DNA from 4 places in the Pseudomonas sp. S2_C03 genome. Region 1 is predicted to be linked to each of the others. Evidence: predicted binding sites of a transcription regulator. Region 1 holds the regulator's gene; each other region holds the start of a gene.
What was found. The regulator FliA, encoded in region 1, starts transcription of late flagellar genes. The targets are predictions, from matches to a motif close to CTAAAGTTTNNNNNNNNNNNGCCGNTAA.

Region 1 (4,209 bases):
CTTGCCGTGCAACTGGTCGAGCAGCGACTCGAACTCGGCGTCGGTGATCTCATCACTGACCACCTCGGACGTTTCGACCGCAGCGGCCACCGGCGCCTCGGCTTCGGCCTTGACGGCGTTCAGCGAGTCCAGCAACTGTTCGAATTCGTTGTCGGTGATGTCGCCTGATTCGGCTTGCGCCGCTGCTTGTGGCTCTTCAGCCACGGCTGCAACCGGCGCGGCCTCATCAGCCGATTGCGGTTCGGCCAGACGAGCCAGCGCGGCGAGCAATTCAGGCGTAGCAGCCGTAATCGGGCTACGGTCGCGAACTTCGCTGAACATGCTGTTCACCGAGTCCAGTGCTTCGAGAACCACGTCCATCAATTCCGAGTCGACGCGACGTTCACCCTTGCGCAGGATGTCAAACACGTTCTCGGCGATGTGACAGCACTCCACCAGCTCATTGAGCTGGAGGAAGCCGGCGCCCCCTTTTACAGTGTGAAAACCGCGAAAAATTGCATTGAGCAAGTCCGCATCATCAGGTCGACTTTCCAGCTCGACCAGCTGCTCGGACAGTTGCTCTAGAATCTCGCCGGCCTCAACCAGGAAATCCTGAAGGATCTCTTCATCGGCGCCGAAGCTCATTAATGGTGTGCTCCTAACAGAACAGGTCTAATAAAACCTAAAATCCAAGGCTGGATAGCAAATCGTCCACATCGTCCTGACCGGACACAACGTCTTCTCTTTTATCGGCATGAATCTGCGGACCTTCACCCTGAGAGAGATGTTTTTGTGGATCTTTTTCTGCAAGCATCGCTTCCCGGTCATGTTCGATGCCCGCAAAGCGGTCCACCTGACTGGCCATGAGCACAAGTTTGAGCAGATTGGTTTCAACGTCCGTGACCAATTGCGTCACACGCTTGATCACCTGACCGGTGAGATCCTGGTAATCCTGCGCGAGCAGAATGTCGTTGAGGTTGCTCGATACCGCCCGGTTGTCCTTGCTGCTGCGAGCCAGGAAACCGTCGACACGCCGCGCCAGTTCGCGAAACTCTTCGGCCCCGACTTCGCGGCGCATGAAACGCCCCCAGTCCGTGCTCAATGCCTGGGCTTCATCGCCAAGGCTGTTGACCAGAGGCGTTGAGCTTTCGACCAGATCCATGGTGCGGTTCGCAGCGGCCTCGGTCAGCTTGACAACATACCCCAGGCGCTCGGTGGCATCCGTGATCTGGGACACTTCCTCGGCTTGCGGCATGTGCGGATCAATCTGGAAATTGACGATCGCGCTATGCAATTCGCGGGTGAGCTTGCCCACTTCCTGATACAGGCCGCGGTCACGGGTCTGATTGAGCTCATGGATCAGTTGTACCGCGTCACCGAACTTGCCTTTTTCAAGGCTTTCGACCAATTCGACCGCGTGTTTTTTCAGGGTCGACTCGAACTCGCCCTGTGAAGATTCTTTGTGGTCCATAGCTCCCCCGTGGCGCGGTGACTCAACCGATGCGTTCGAAAATCTTCTCGATTTTTTCTTTCAACGCCTGGGCCGTGAAGGGTTTGACGACATAACCGTTTACACCGGCCTGGGCAGCTTCGATGATCTGCTCGCGCTTGGCTTCTGCAGTGACCATCAATACCGGCAGGTGCTTGAGTTTTTCGTCGGCGCGCACGTGGCGCAGCAGATCGATACCGGTCATGCCAGGCATGTTCCAGTCGGTTACCAGAAAGTCGATGCTTCCGCTGTTGAGAACCGGAATGGCGGTGATGCCATCGTCAGCCTCAACCGTGTTGGTGAACCCAAGGTCACGCAACAGGTTCTTGATGATCCGCCGCATCGTTGAAAAGTCATCAACGATGAGGATTTTCATGTTCTTGTCCAATTCGACCTCCAAGCAGTCTTAAACGCGCCCAGCACCTGGACGCGCCATTTCAATCAATTCGGCAGAGCACTCAATGACTGTCTGGAGCACAACAGATCGAGACCGGCACGGTTCAACCCCGCACCAGCCACGTTCGCAGTGTCCCCACACTGCCTTCAGCGCGCTCGCCACTCCCCCAAACGCCCCCGCAAACGGGCCGCGCACTGGCTGTGTAACTGGCTGACCCGAGATTCGCTGACCCCCAGGACCTCACCGATTTCCTTGAGATTCAACTCTTCGTCGTAGTACAGCGCCAACACCAGTCGCTCGCGCTCCGGCAAATTGGCAATCGCGTCCGCCAGCGCCGCCTGGAAGCGTTCGTCTTCCAGATCGCGTGACGGCTCGAGATGAGCACTCGCGCCATCCTCATGCAGCCCTTCGTGTTCGCCGTCCTGCAAAAGATCGTCGAAACTGAATAACCGGCTGCCCAGGGTGTCGTTCAAAATCCCGTAATAATCATCGAGACTCAATTGGAGTTCGGCCGCAACTTCGTGATCTTTAGCGTCACGGCCGGTTTTAGCTTCAATCGAGCGAATTGCGTCGCTGACCATGCGGGTATTGCGGTGAACCGAGCGTGGCGCCCAATCCCCTTTGCGCACTTCATCAAGCATGGCGCCACGGATTCGAATGCCCGCGTACGTCTCGAAACTGGCGCCTTTGCTGGCGTCGTATTTGGTGGACACTTCCAGCAGGCCGATCATCCCGGCCTGGATCAGGTCTTCGACCTGAACACTGGCCGGCAGGCGCGCCAACAAGTGATACGCAATGCGTTTGACCAGTGGCGCGTAACGCTCGATCAGCTCGTACTGCGCGTAACGCGCCGATTTCTTGTAGAGGTTGTAACCGCTGGCGGTCATAGCACGGGTCCTGCCGTTTGTTGCACGAGGCGCTCGACGAAAAACTCCAGGTGCCCGCGCGGGTTGGCGGGCAGTGGCCAGGTATCGACCTTCTGTGCAATGGCCTTGAAAGCCAGCGAGCACTTGGAACGCGGGAAAGCTTCATAAACAGCGCGCTGCTTCTGGACGGCCTTGCGTACGCTTTCGTCGTAGGGCACCGCGCCGACGTATTGTAGGGCGACGTCAAGGAAACGATCCGTGACCTTTGTCAACTTGGCGAACAGGTTGCGCCCTTCCTGAGGGCTCTGGGCCATGTTGGCCAGGACGCGGAAACGGTTCATGCCGTAATCACGGTTGAGCAGCTTGATCAGAGCGTAAGCGTCAGTGATGGACGTTGGCTCGTCGCAGACCACCAGGAGGACTTCCTGGGCGGCGCGGACAAAACTGACTACCGAGTCACCAATACCCGCAGCGGTATCGATCACCAGCACATCGAGGTTGTCGCCGATATCGCTGAACGCCTGAATCAGGCCGGCATGCTGGGCCGGGCTCAGGTGCACCATGCTCTGTGTGCCGGAGGCGGCGGGAACGATGCGGATGCCGCCGGGGCCTTGCAACAATACGTCACGCAGCTCGCAGCGGCCCTCGATCACGTCGGCCAGGGTGCGTTTGGGTGTCAGGCCCAGCAGAACGTCGACGTTCGCCAGCCCCAGATCGGCGTCCAGCAGCATGACCCGCCGGCCTAGCTCCGCTAGAGCCAGGGACAAGTTCACTGACACGTTAGTCTTGCCGACGCCACCCTTGCCGCCGGTCACCGCGATCACCTGTACGGGATGCATGCTGCCCATGTTATTTCTTTACCTTGTCTTGCATAGACGGAGGCCACATGACTGGCTGCGCGTTCGCAACTGGAACAATGCCTGGCAGACCATCGATGTAGGTACAAAAACTGTTCACCTCAGCCAACCTGCTTGGTCGGACTGTGGTAGATGTCAGCGAACATGTCAGCCATGGCTTCTTCGCTGGGTTCTTCCTGCATTTGCACGCTGACGGCGCGACTGACCAACTGATGACGGCGCGGCAAATGCAAGTCATCCGGAATACGTGGTCCATCGGTGAGGTAAGCCACCGGCAATTCATGACTGATTGCCAGGCTCAACACCTCGCCCAAACTAGCCGTTTCATCCAGTTTAGTCAGGATGCAGCCTGCCAGCCCGCAGCGCTTGTAACTATGATAAGCGGCCGTTAGAACCTGCTTCTGGCTGGTGGTTGCGAGCACCAGGTAATTTTTTGCCCGGATGCCACGACCGGCCAGGCTTTCAAGCTGCATGCGCAGCGCTGGATCGCTGGCCTGGAGGCCGGCGGTATCGATCAACACCACGCGCTTGCGCAGCAACGGATCCAGTGCCTGAACCAGGGACTGGCCCGGATCGACGTGGGTTACCGAGACGTTGAGAATGCGCCCCAGGGTCTTGAGT
Region 2 (4,209 bases), 930 kb from region 1:
GCTTGAAGAAAGCGGGCTGGACGCCGGAGCGCTCGCCGACTCCGCCACCGCTTGGGAAACCGAAGGCCGCACCCTGTCCTGGCTCATCGCCCAAACACCACAGCCACATGTGCTGGGCCTGTTCGCGTTTGGCGACACCCTCAAGCCTGGCGCGTTGCAAACGGTGCAACAGCTGCGCAGCCGCCAGATCAGCAGTCACTTGCTGACCGGTGACAATCGCGGCAGCGCCAGGGTGGTGGCCGAATCGCTGGGCATCGAGGATGTCCACGCCGAGGTACTCCCCGCCGATAAAGCCGCCACCGTCGCGGCACTGAAGAAAACCGCCGTGGTGGCCATGGTCGGCGACGGCATCAACGACGCCCCTGCCCTGGCCGCCGCCGACATCGGCATCGCCATGGGGGGCGGCACCGACGTGGCCATGCACGCAGCCGGGATCACCCTGATGCGCGGCGATCCACGCCTGGTGCCCGCCGCGCTGGAGATCAGCCGAAGGACCTACGCGAAAATTCGCCAGAACCTCTTCTGGGCCTTCGTCTATAACCTGATCGGTATCCCGCTGGCGGCTTTCGGTTTTCTCAACCCGGTGCTGGCCGGTGCGGCGATGGCGCTGTCGAGCGTCAGCGTGGTGAGCAATGCGCTACTGTTGAAAACCTGGACACCCAAGGACCTGGAGGACATCCGATGAACATCGGCCAAGCAGCCCGCCAAAGCGGCCTGAGCGCGAAGATGATCCGCTACTACGAGTCCATCGGATTGCTCAAGGCGGCCCATCGCACTGACAGTGGCTATCGGCTGTACGGCGATGACGACTTGCATACCCTGGCGTTTATCAAACGCTCCCGGGACCTGGGGTTCTCCCTGGAGGAGGTCGGCAAGCTGCTGGCCCTGTGGCAGGACCGCCAGCGTGCCAGTGCCGACGTGAAGGCGCTGGCGCGCCAGCACATCGAGGAGCTGGAGCAGAAGATCCGCGAACTGGGACAGTTGCGCGATACCCTGCAGGACTTGGTAGAGCATTGTCAGGGCGATCACCGGCCCGATTGCCCGATCCTGAAGAACCTGGCTTCGGGGTGTTGTGCCTGAGGTTGCTCATTGCCTGGGAGGCCGCCATCGCGGGCAAGCCCGCTCCTACAGTGATCTGATGAGCACTGAAAATCCTCTGTGGGAGCGGGCTTGCCCGCGATGAGGCCCTCAAAGACACCACCCCACCAAAACCATGCCCACAAAAAACCGGCCGAAGCCGGCTTCCTGATTCAACCCCTCACTGCAACCAAGGCGGTGGTGGCTCCTCGCCCCCCTTGCTCGGTGGCGCATCATCCGCCGCGCGGGCCGCCTGCTTGCGCTCTTCTTCACGGCGCGCCGCTTCGATTTCACGCATGACCCCGCCAACATCGGCCAGTTCTTCCGTATCGGCAAACTCCCCGGTCAGGACACTGCTCGGCTGCAAGGTGCCAGCCTCGTACAACGCCCACATTTCCTTGGCGTAACGGGTCTGTTTCAGCTCCGGGGCAAACCGCCCGAAGTAGGACGCCATGTTGCCCACATCCCGCTCCAGCATGCTGAACGCGTGATTGTTACCTGCAGCGTCCACCGCTTGCGGCAGGTCAATGATCACCGGACCGGTCGGCGTCAGCAGCACGTTGAACTCCGACAGGTCACCGTGCACCAGGCCAGTACACAGCATGAGCACGATCTGGGAGATCAGGAACGCGTGATATTCACGTGCCTGGTCCGGTTCCAGCACCACATCGTTCAAGCGTGGCGCGGCATCGCCGTATTCGTCGGCCACCAATTCCATCAGCAACACGCCTTCGAGGAAGTCGTACGGCTTGGGCACTCGCACGCCGGCATTGGCCAGACGGAACAGCGCCGCCACTTCGGCGTTCTGCCAGGCGTCTTCGGTCTCCTTGCGGCCAAACTTGGAGCCTTTGGCCATGGCTCGGGCCTGCCGACTGTTGCGGACCTTGCGGCCTTCCTGATACTCGGCCGCCTGGCGGAAACTGCGTTTGTTCGCCTCCTTGTAGACCTTCGCGCAACGCAACTGATTGCCGCAGCGCACTACATAAACAGCTGCTTCTTTACCACTCATCAGTGGGCGCAGCACCTCGTCGACCAGACCGTCCTCGATCAGGGGTTCAATGCGTTTTGGAGTCTTCATCAGCTTTTATTCTGGGTCCTTTATTACCAAACACGCGAAAGTCATTCGTTATACGGCAATCCACTCATTGGCGGGAGGGGGTTGCCGACCTGTGAACGATGCAGATGCACACAATGTGCCGAAAAAACCGGCCAGTTGCGTTGAGGTTCATAGACCATCAAGGATCATAGCCGAGCCCGCTGCCCTCGTTGAAGAAGGGGCGCGAGGGCATTGGCGACAGAGTTCGACATACCGCAGCGACTCCTTTCGTAGGATTTTTTCCATCATTCCTCAATTTCCCGCGCGAGCAGCCGAAGTCTTCAGTAACAAAGTGAATTGTCCGACGATCTCTTCCTTAAAAGAAGACGTCGCACCCAGGATCGGGTTCAACAATACCGTTTACGGCTGCCAATAATTCCGCGAGTCCTCTGCACTGCGTGGGTTACAAGAAAATATGGAGCGCGGATGAACATCAAACAGAAGTTGACATGGGCTTTTGCAATCATCGCCTGCTTGCCCGTGGTACTGGTCGCCACGCTGGTGGTGCTGAATCTTCGCGGTGACGCCAAGGACGATTTCGTCGACGGCAGTGGCCGTGAGATTCGCCAGGTCGCCAACGCCATGCAGTTGTTTTTCGACGGTATCAGCCAGAACGTCGAGTACCTGGCGAACCAGCCATTGGTGAAAAATGCCGATGCCAGCGTGAAAAGCCGCGTCAGCGCTGATGCTGCCCAGATTCCCGATACCGAAATCGACACCAAGCTGTTTGAACTGTTTTCCGCGCTGGCCGCCAGCCATCCAGCTTACGCCTACGTGTCCTACGGCCTGTCCAGTGGCGGTTATGCGTTCTGGCCGGGCGACGCAAAAATGTCCAACTACGACCCGCGCATTCGCCCCTGGTACAAGACGGCCATGGCCAACCCGGGCAAGACCGTGCGCACCGAGGCCTATTACTGGGCAGGCGATGACGCCGTGCTGGTGAGTACTGTTCGTGCCGTGGCCAACCAGTTGGGTGCCCAGGGTGGCGTGGTCAACATCGACGTATCGCTCAAGCAACTCACCGAGATCGTCAAGCAGATCAAACTGGGTGAAACCGGTTACCTGATGCTGCTGGAAAACAACGGTACCGTGCTGGTGGACCCGAAGCAGCCAGAACATAACTTCAAGGCCTTGGGCAGCCTCGGCGACGGTTACGCGCAACTGGCCAAGGCTGGCAAAGGACTGGTCGAGGTTGAGCTGAATGGCGAGCGCTACATGGCCAATGTCTGGCCGTCCGAGCAACTGGGCTGGACCTTCATCGGTCTGATCAAGCAAAGCGAAGTGATGAGCTCCGCGACCCAATTGACCTGGTTGATCGCCATCATCGCTGCCGTGCTGGCCGTGCTGTTTGCCGTAGTCGGGGCCAGTTTCGCCAGCCTTATCGTACGCCCGATCCGCAGTGTGGCCAGTGGCCTGGAAGGTATCGCCCAGGGTGAAGGCGACCTGACCCGGAGCCTGCAAATCCGTGGCCGCGATGAAACCGCGCAACTGGCCAACTGGTTCAACCAGTTCCTGGCGGCAATTCGCAACCTGATCCAGAGCATTGGCGGCGCCGCGAGCAAGATCCTTGACACCTCCAAGAGCTCCACGCAGGTGTCCCACGACATGGCCGAAGCGGCCGGGCGCCAGCGTGAAGCCGTGGACATGGTTTCCACCGCGTTCCACGAAATGGTCGCCACCGCCAACGAAGTCGCACGCTCTTGCAGTCAGGCCGCCGAGTCGGCCGACAGTGGCCAGCGCCAGGCCCATGAAGGTCAGTTGCAGATCGACGCGGCGGTCAATAGCGTGGATCGCCTGAGTCAGGAAATCGAACAATCGGCGCAATCGATGCAACAACTGGAACGTGACAGCAACGACATCCAGTCGATTCTCGGGACGATCCGTTCGATTGCCGAACAGACCAACCTGCTGGCCCTCAACGCCGCCATCGAAGCGGCCCGGGCCGGTGAGCAGGGTCGCGGCTTTGCGGTGGTGGCCGACGAAGTGCGCGCGCTGGCCAAGCGTACCGCCGACTCCACGGCGGAAATCGACGGCCT
Region 3 (4,209 bases), 3.0 Mb from region 1:
AGGTTGCGCGAGATGTCTTCGGCCACCGAAGTCTGCTCTTCAGCGGCGGTGGCGATCTGACGGTTCATGTCGCGGATAGCTTCGACCGCATGGGTGATGCGTTCGAGCATGGCCCCAGCTTCGGTCACTTGCTGCACGCTTTCTTCGCTGCGCGATTGACCGCTTTCAATGGCGTGTGCCGCATCAACCGCGCCGGTCTGCACGGTTTCGATAATCTGATTGATCTCGATGATCGAGGCCGCCGTCCGTTGCGCGAGGCTGCGCACTTCATCGGCCACCACGGCAAAACCACGCCCGGCTTCACCGGCGCGGGCGGCTTCGATGGCGGCGTTGAGCGCCAGCAGGTTCGTCTGCTCGGCGATGCCGCGAATCACTTCCAGGACCTTGCCAATGCGACCGCTGTCCGTTTCCAACTGGCGGATGACTGTCGCCGTGTTGGCGATTTCACCACGCATGCGGGTGATGGTGTGGATGGTGCCCTGCATGACTTTTTCGCCCTGCTGCGCGGACTGGTCGGCATCGTCGGCAGCACGCGCGGCATCGGCGGCATGGCGCGCGACTTCCTGGGCGGTGGCCGACATCTCGTTCATGGCCGTCGCCACCTGGTCGGTGCGGCTGAACTGCTCGTTGGTCCCGCTGGCCATAAGCCCGGCAATTGATTTCAACTCGCCGCTGGCGCTGTCCAGATCCCGGGTGCTGACCTGCAAACGGCTGAAGGTGTCAGCGAGGAAATCGCGCAGGGTATTGGCCGCCGTGGCCAGTTTACCCAGCTCATCCTGGCGACTGCTGTTCACCCGATCGGCGAACTTGCCCTGACTCAGTTGCGCCACGTACTCGATCAGTTTCTGGATCGGCGCCACCAGATTGCGGTTGACCAGCCACAGGCTCAACAGGCCGATCAAAAGCCCCGACACCAGCATCACAATGATACCCAGCAACACAGTGCGATTGGCGCTGGCGCTGATCAGCACCGACTGCTCATTACCCAGTTTGCGCAACTCACCCACCAGCTCGCTCATCTGTTCGCTGGCAGCCCGGTCCACCCCCTTGACCGCCGCGTCACCCGCCGCAGGATCGCCACCCGAAGCGACGTACGCATCACGACCCTTCTGATACGCAGCGCCAAGCAAACGGTGCTCGTCACGCAGGCGCTCAATGCGGGTTTTCAGTGACGACTCGATGCCCTTCTGCCCAGCCAGTTCGCCGAGGATGCCTTGCACGTCACGCTGACGGTCTTCGAATTGTTTCCAGTACTTGTCCAGGTCCGCCGGTTGCTTACCGCGCAGCAGTACGTTTTTCCATTCCTGGACCTGGATCTTGAATTGCAGGTTGGCCTCATCGATCAACTGCGAGGTGTGCAGCGGGCCTTCGATCAGGTTTGCGTAGCTCTGCACGCCATTGGACAGGAAGTGAAAGCACGCCAGCGCGATCAACAACATCGCCAACAGGCTGCCACTCAGCAGGGCGAGAATTTGCGCTCTCAAGGACTTTTGCACAGACATCGGAAGATCTCATGACAGGAATTCGGCACGTGCCAGAGGACACGTGAAAGGGGTGCGGACATCCTGTCTGCGACAGTTGCCACACGCCAAAGGCGCGCAACTTAACCCATGCGTAATCGGCGCACTAGAGCGGTTCTTGATGAAAACCCGACCATCGGTAGAGCAATCGTTTGCGACCTCCGACTGTCACAAAAACGTCATCTTGGCTTGCGATGATTCGGCTCAAGTGAACCTGTGAAACCCGCGACAGGCGCCCTCCTCGCAGCGAGCCTTCATGAACCACAGCATCGACCAAAGTCATCGCGACCCGGACCTGTTCGGTCTGCTTTATGGTTTCAGTTTTCGTCCCGGCGAACGTGGTCGTGAGATCGATTCGGCGATGGCGTTGCAACGCCTGCAACAGGCCGAGGACAGCGAGGAATTTCTCTGGCTGCACCTCAACCTCGCCCATGCGGCGTGCGAGCGATGGATGAAAAATCATCTGGAATTGCCCGACGAATTTTTCGAAGCCTTGCATGAAGGTTCACGCTCGACGCGCATCGAACATGTCGACTCGGCGCTGCTGGCGGTGGTCAACGACGTGGTGTTCAACCTCAGCAGCATGGTCTCTTCCGACGTGTCCACGCTGTGGGTGTGCGTGCGCAGCCGCCTGATCATCAGTGCGCGCCTGCAACCGTTGCATTCGGTGGACAAGCTGCGCTCTTCGGTGAAGGCCGGCGAGCGCTTTCGCTCGCCGCTGGAGTTGCTGGTGCACCTGTTGCGCGACCAGGGCGAAGTGCTGACCCAGATCGTGCGCAAGACCAGCCAGAGTGTCGATCAGATCGAAGATGAGTTGCTGTCTTCGCGCCTGTCGACCAATCGCGCGGAACTGGGCACCAATCGCCGCGTGCTGGTGCGCCTGCAACGGCTGCTGGCCCTGGAGCCGGGCTCGTTGCTGCGCCTGCTCAACCGCCCACCGCCCTGGCTGCAGAAGGAAGACGTGAAGGAGTTGCGCAAATCCACCGAGGAGTTTGCGCTGATCATCAACGACCTCACGGCGCTCGGCGAGCGGATCAAGCTGTTGCAGGAAGAGATCGCCGCCAACCTCAATGAACAGAGCAACCGCACGCTCTTCACCCTGACCGTGGTGACAGTGCTGGCCCTGCCGATCAACATCATCGCCGGTTTCTTCGGCATGAACGTGGGCGGCGTGCCGCTGGCCGGTGACCCGGAGGGGTTCTGGATCCTGGTGGCGCTGGTGGTGACGTTTACCGTGATTGCCGGGCGCTGGGCGTTTCGCAAGCGCCAGGATTATTGAGCCCTCAAATCGACTTCAACAGGGTCCCCTGTGGGAAGGTCAGGCACCCACAGGGTTTGGCGTCGATCACAAACCTCAACGACACCCGATAACCTGTGGGAGCGGGCTTGCCCGCGATGAGGGTCGCCAGCCCACCTCACTCCAACCCCTTGATCCGCGCCTCGATAAACCGCCGCTCCGGCGCCTGCCGGGTCAACGCCAGCGCCCGCTCATACGCCGCTCGCGCATCCGTAACCCTGCCCAACTGCCTACAGAACTCCGCGCGCGCCGAATGCGCCAAGTGGTAGTCCTGCAAATCGCCCCGGGCCAGGATCGCCTCGATCAAGGTCAGGCCTGCCAACGGACCATCGCGCTTGGAAATTGCCACCGCGCGATTCAGTTCGATCACCGGCGAAGGCCCCCCCGCCAGCAGCACGTCATACAGACCGACGATCTGCGCCCAGTCGGTCTGCGCGGCGGTGCTCGCCTCAGCGTGCACCGCCGAAATGGCCGCTTGCAGGCAATACGGCCCAAAACCATCCAGCCCCAGCGCCCGCTCAATCAACGCACAGCCCTCGGCGATCATCGTCGCGTCCCAGAGCGAACGGTCCTGCTCATCCAGCAGGATCAGTTCCCCACTGGACGATGTTCGCGCCTTGCGCCGTGACTCATGCAACAACATCAGCGCCACCAGGCCCAGCACCTCAGGCTCGGGCAACAACTCCATCAACAGGCGCCCGAGGCGGATCGCCTCGCGCGTCAGCTCTTCCCGGGTCAATTCGGCGCCCATGGACGCCGAGTACCCTTCGTTGAACACCAGGTAAATCACCCGCAGCACGCTGTCCAGTCGCTCGGGCAATTCAGCCAGGGTCGGCACTTGGTAGGGTATCTTCGCGTCACGGATTTTCGCCTTGGCGCGCACGATGCGCTGGGCGATGGTGGCCGGCGCACAGAGAAACGCCCGGGCGATTTCCTCGGTGGTCAGGTCGCAGACTTCACGCAAGGTCAGCGGCACCTGGGCGTCCGCCGCCAGGGCCGGGTGGCAGCAGGTGAAGATCAGGCGCAGGCGATCGTCTTCCACATCGTCGTCACTCCAGTCGCTGTGTTCCAACGCCTCGGCCTGTGCGATCAGCAACGGCCGGGACGCAGCAAACCGTGCACGCCGACGCAGCACATCGATCGCCTTGAAGCGCCCGGTGGACACCAGCCAGGTGCGCGGATTGTCCGGCACGCCGTCGCGCTGCCAGCGTTCGACCGCAACGAAAAACGCCTCGTGCAGCGCCTCTTCCGCCAGATCGAAGTCCCCGAGCAAACGAATCAGGGTCGCCAGGATGCGCCGCGAGTCCTGGCGGTAAACCTGTTCGACCCGTGCCTGGACTGACACCCCGCTCATCGGTCCCGCATGCCTTAGCGCTCCAGGTTCAATTGACG
Region 4 (4,209 bases), 2.5 Mb from region 1:
CGACACCGACGGCGACGGCAAGGTTTCGCGCGCTGAATTCCAGAAAGTCGCACCAAACTCCAACTTCGACAAAATCGACACCAACCACGACGGTTTCATCGATGAGCAAGAGGCGTACGACAACGTCAAAGCCAACTTCGAAGCCAACGGCAAGAAAATGCCAAAAGGCCTGTTCGAACATTTGAAAGACCGCGACGGCGCCTGAGCCTGAAAACGAAAAAGCCGCGCTTTCTCCCCAGAAAGCGCGGCTTTTTTGTTTACGATTTACACCCGGAAGCGCTGGACCATGCCCTGCAAGGTGTTGGCCAATTTTGACAGCTCGTGGCTGGAGGTGCTGGTCTGATCGGCGCCTGTGGCAGAACGCACCGACAGGTCGCGGATGTTCACCAGGTTACGGTCCACTTCCCGTGCCACTTGTGCCTGCTCTTCGGCGGCGCTGGCGATCACCAGGTTACGCTCGTGGATCTCGTGCACCGACGATGTGATAGCGACCAACGCGTCACCCGCCCGTTCTGCCAGTTCCAGGGTGCTGGCGGCGCGCGAGGCACTGGCGTTCATCGATTCCAGCGCCAGGCTCGAACCGCTGCGCATGCCCTGGACCATTTGTTCGATTTCCAGGGTCGATTGCTGGGTACGATGCGCCAGGGCACGTACTTCATCGGCGACCACAGCAAATCCACGCCCGCTCTCCCCAGCTCGCGCCGCTTCAATGGCCGCGTTGAGCGCCAGCAGATTGGTTTGCTCGGCGATGGCCCGAATGACTTCCAGTACCTTGCCAATGTCTTGGGACTGGTTAGCCAGCGATTGCACCAATTCGCCGGTGTGTTGCACTTCACTGGCCAGGGCACTGATGGCGTTTGCCGTTTCGCTGACCCGTTCCTGCCCCAAATGCGCCGATTCACTCGACTGACGGGTCGCATCAGAGGTCGACACTGCATTGCGCGCCACCTCTTCCACCGCCGTGGTCATTTCATTGACCGCCGTGGCCGCCTGCTCGATCTCGTTGTTCTGCGCTTGCAGACCCTGTGTGCTGTCGAGGGTGACGGCGTTCAGTTCATCCGCCGCCGCGGCCAGTTGCGTGGCCGAACCGCTGATGGCTTGCAGGGTTTCGCGCAGGTTTTGCTGCATGGTTGCCAGGGCCTTGAGCAAGCGACTGACTTCATCGTTGCCATGCGTTGCAATCGGCTGGGTCAGGTCACCCTGGGCGACGCTTTCAGCGGCGCCCAGGGCTTCGCTCAATGGACGCACGATGCTGCGGGTCAACAACATGGCCAGCGCCACGGTCGCCAGCGCCGCGAGGGCAATGAACAAGCTGACAATGGTTCGCGACGTTTCGTAGTGCGCTGCAGACTTCTCGCTTTCCACGACGACCTGCTTGGCAAACAGTTCCGCCAGGTCATTGAGTTGCTTGCCGGAACCATCGACCACGGTCTTCATGTCGACCAGCAGCAATTTGGTCAACTCGTCACGGCGCCCCTGCTCGGCCAAGGTGAAAGACTGGGCAATGCCGGTGCGATAGGCCGCGAACGTGGTTTTGAACTGGTCATACAAGGCCCGGCCTTCAGGAGTGTCGACCAAATGGTCATAGGCCGCAATTTTCTCGCCCAGCTCTTTGTCGCGTGTGTCCATCTGGCCGCGGTAGACCGGGATGTTCTTGGGGTCCTGGTCCAGCGCCATGCGCAGGGAAATGGTGCGGATACGCAGCATCAATTCGCGAATTTCGTCACCGCCGCGAATGCTCGGCAACCATTGCTTTTCCACTGCCACCTCGCTTTCGCGGATGCTGGACATCTGCCCCAGGGCGAAGATACCGAGTAACGCCACCAGCACGGCGATCAAAGCGAACCCCAGAGCCGCCCGAGGAGCGATATTCAACTGACGAAGCAACATGACGAGCGACCTTTTTTCTTGTAATGACCAGGAGTTGGGGGTGTTGTTCGGCAGTCCCCCATTGCCTGTTTATCGGCAACTTGTATGACGACTTAAGTGATCACTTTGTCGCAGGCAAAAAAAATCCCCGTATCTTTCGATACGAGGATTTTTAATATGGTCGGGGTAAGGGGATTCGAACTCCTGACATCCTGCTCCCAAAGCAGGCGCGCTACCGGACTGCGCTATACCCCGGTAAAAAAAAGGCACCTTCAAAAGGCGCCTTCTTCGATCAGCGCTTTTGGCCTCTGATCTTAAGATTCGATTCCAGTGTTACCTGGTTTCAAAAATGGTGGGTCGTGTGGGATTCGAACCTACGACCAATTGGTTAAAAGCCAACTGCTCTACCAACTGAGCTAACGACCCAAATATGGTCGGGGTAAGGGGATTCGAACTCCTGACATCCTGCTCCCAAAGCAGGCGCGCTACCGGACTGCGCTATACCCCGGTTTGAAATTGGCTCCGTGACCAGGACTCGAACCTGGGACCCAATGATTAACAGTCATTTGCTCTACCGACTGAGCTATCACGGAACTGCATATTTCAAGTTACAACTTTACAGCTTGTTTCACCTCTTCGACCCGTTCGCATCGCTGCGTTCGTGTGTCTGAGGCGCGCTATTCTACAATCCTAAGCGCCTCTGTCAACCCCCTAAATTGCTTTCAAGTTAATGATTTGCAACTTAATTCAGATTTCTGCCCAGTGAGCTGAAACCCTTCGAGGTGACCTACTGCGGGGCGCACTTTACAAGCCTTTTCCTTTGAGTTCAACAACCTGACGAAAAAAAGGCCCCGCAATGCAGGGCCTTTTCATTTTTGCTACCAGCGGGAATCAGGCGAAGACAATCTCGTCGTTCTCCACCACCCCTTTGGCGACGTCGCCAGGCATGAAACGCCCCGACAGGATCAACTGCGCCAGCGGGTTTTCGATCCAGCGCTGGATCGCTCGTTTGAGCGGCCGTGCACCGTAGACCGGGTCGTAACCCACCGCAATCAGCTTGTCCATGGCCTCTGGGCTCAGTTCCAACTTCAACTCCCGCTCTGCCAGGCGACTGCGCAGACGACCCAGCTGGATCTCGGTGATGCCCGCGATCTGATCCCGCGCCAACGGCTCAAAGATCACCACTTCATCGACCCGGTTGATGAATTCAGGACGGAAGTGGACGGAAATCGCATCCATCACTGCCGCGCGCTGCGCTTCACGATCACCCACCAGCTCCTGGATCTGTGCCGAGCCCAGGTTGGAGGTCATGACGATCACGGTGTTCTTGAAGTCCACGGTGCGGCCATGGCTGTCGGTCAGACGGCCATCTTCCAGCACCTGCAACAGGATGTTGAACACATCCGGGTGGGCCTTCTCGACCTCATCCAGCAGAATCACCGAATAAGGCTTGCGACGTACCGCTTCGGTCAGGTAACCGCCCTCTTCATAGCCCACGTAGCCCGGTGGCGCACCGATCAGTCGAGCAACGGAGTGCTTCTCCATGAACTCGGACATGTCGATCCGCACCATCGCCTCTTCGGTATCGAAGAGGAATTCGGCCAGCGCCTTGCACAGCTCGGTTTTACCGACACCGGTCGGGCCGAGGAACATGAACGAGCCGCTTGGGCGATTCGGGTCGGAGAGCCCCGCGCGTGAGCGCCGCACCGCATTGGACACCGCGACCACCGCCTCTTCCTGGCCGATGACGCGCTGGTGCAACAGACTTTCCATTTTCATCAGCTTGTCGCGCTCACCTTCGAGCATTTTCGACACCGGAATGCCGGTCCACTTCGACACGACTTCAGCGATCTCTTCCTCGGTGACCTTGCTGCGCAGCAACTGGTTCTCACTGTGACCATGCTGGTCGACCATTTGCAGGCTGCGCTCCAGGTCCGGGATGACCCCGTATTGCAGCTCGGCCATGCGGTTCAGGTCACCTTTGCGCCGGGCCGCTTCCAGTTCCTGGCGGGACTGCTCGATTTTCTGCTGGATCTGCGCGGAGCCCTGGACTTCGGCTTTCTCCGAGTTCCAGATTTCCTCCAGGTCCGAATACTCGCGCTCGTGACGAACGATTTCTTCCTGGAGCTTTTCCAGGCGCTTGATTGCCGCTTCGTCGCTTTCTTTCTTCAGTGCCTGGGACTCCACCTTCAACTGGATCAGCCGGCGTTCAAGACGGTCCAGCACTTCCGGCTTGGAGTCGATTTCCATGCGGATACGGCTCGCCGCTTCGTCGATCAGGTCGATGGCCTTGTCGGGCAACTGACGATCGGTGATGTAGCGATGGCTGAGCTTGGCCGC

Region 2: AB4N64_RS21835 (methyl-accepting chemotaxis protein) is a predicted target of FliA. The motif match lies at 2,425-2,452, and genes of this name have one in related genera.
Region 3: AB4N64_RS02345 (methyl-accepting chemotaxis protein) is a predicted target of FliA. The motif match lies at 1,616-1,643, and genes of this name have one in related genera.
Region 4: AB4N64_RS29010 (methyl-accepting chemotaxis protein) is a predicted target of FliA. The motif match lies at 1,960-1,987, and genes of this name have one in related genera.

What each region holds. Positions count from the first base shown of each region.
Region 1 covers NZ_CP162766.1:3,786,987-3,791,195, forward strand. Annotated here, with positions in the region: gene AB4N64_RS17475 (chemotaxis protein CheA) at 1-624, opposite strand, end outside; gene AB4N64_RS17480 (protein phosphatase CheZ) at 662-1,450, opposite strand; gene AB4N64_RS17485 (chemotaxis response regulator CheY) at 1,473-1,844, opposite strand; gene fliA (RNA polymerase sigma factor FliA) at 2,012-2,752, opposite strand; gene fleN (flagellar synthesis regulator FleN) at 2,749-3,579, opposite strand; gene flhF (flagellar biosynthesis protein FlhF) at 3,690-4,209, opposite strand, start outside.
Region 2 covers NZ_CP162766.1:4,714,877-4,719,085, forward strand. Annotated here, with positions in the region: gene AB4N64_RS21820 (heavy metal translocating P-type ATPase) at 1-685, shown strand, start outside; gene cueR (Cu(I)-responsive transcriptional regulator) at 682-1,080, shown strand; gene AB4N64_RS21830 (PA4780 family RIO1-like protein kinase) at 1,259-2,155, opposite strand; gene AB4N64_RS21835 (methyl-accepting chemotaxis protein) at 2,600-4,209, shown strand, end outside.
Region 3 covers NZ_CP162766.1:500,692-504,900, reverse strand. Annotated here, with positions in the region: gene AB4N64_RS02345 (methyl-accepting chemotaxis protein) at 1-1,502, opposite strand, end outside; gene AB4N64_RS02340 (transporter) at 1,777-2,799, shown strand; gene AB4N64_RS02335 (RNA polymerase sigma factor) at 2,936-4,171, opposite strand; gene AB4N64_RS02330 (YciI family protein) at 4,186-4,209, opposite strand, start outside.
Region 4 covers NZ_CP162766.1:6,279,732-6,283,940, reverse strand. Annotated here, with positions in the region: gene AB4N64_RS29015 (HvfA family oxazolone/thioamide-modified RiPP metallophore) at 1-205, shown strand, start outside; gene AB4N64_RS29010 (methyl-accepting chemotaxis protein) at 265-1,890, opposite strand; tRNA gene AB4N64_RS29005 (tRNA-Pro) at 2,048-2,124, opposite strand; tRNA gene AB4N64_RS29000 (tRNA-Lys) at 2,220-2,295, opposite strand; tRNA gene AB4N64_RS28995 (tRNA-Pro) at 2,301-2,377, opposite strand; tRNA gene AB4N64_RS28990 (tRNA-Asn) at 2,387-2,462, opposite strand; gene clpB (ATP-dependent chaperone ClpB) at 2,761-4,209, opposite strand, start outside.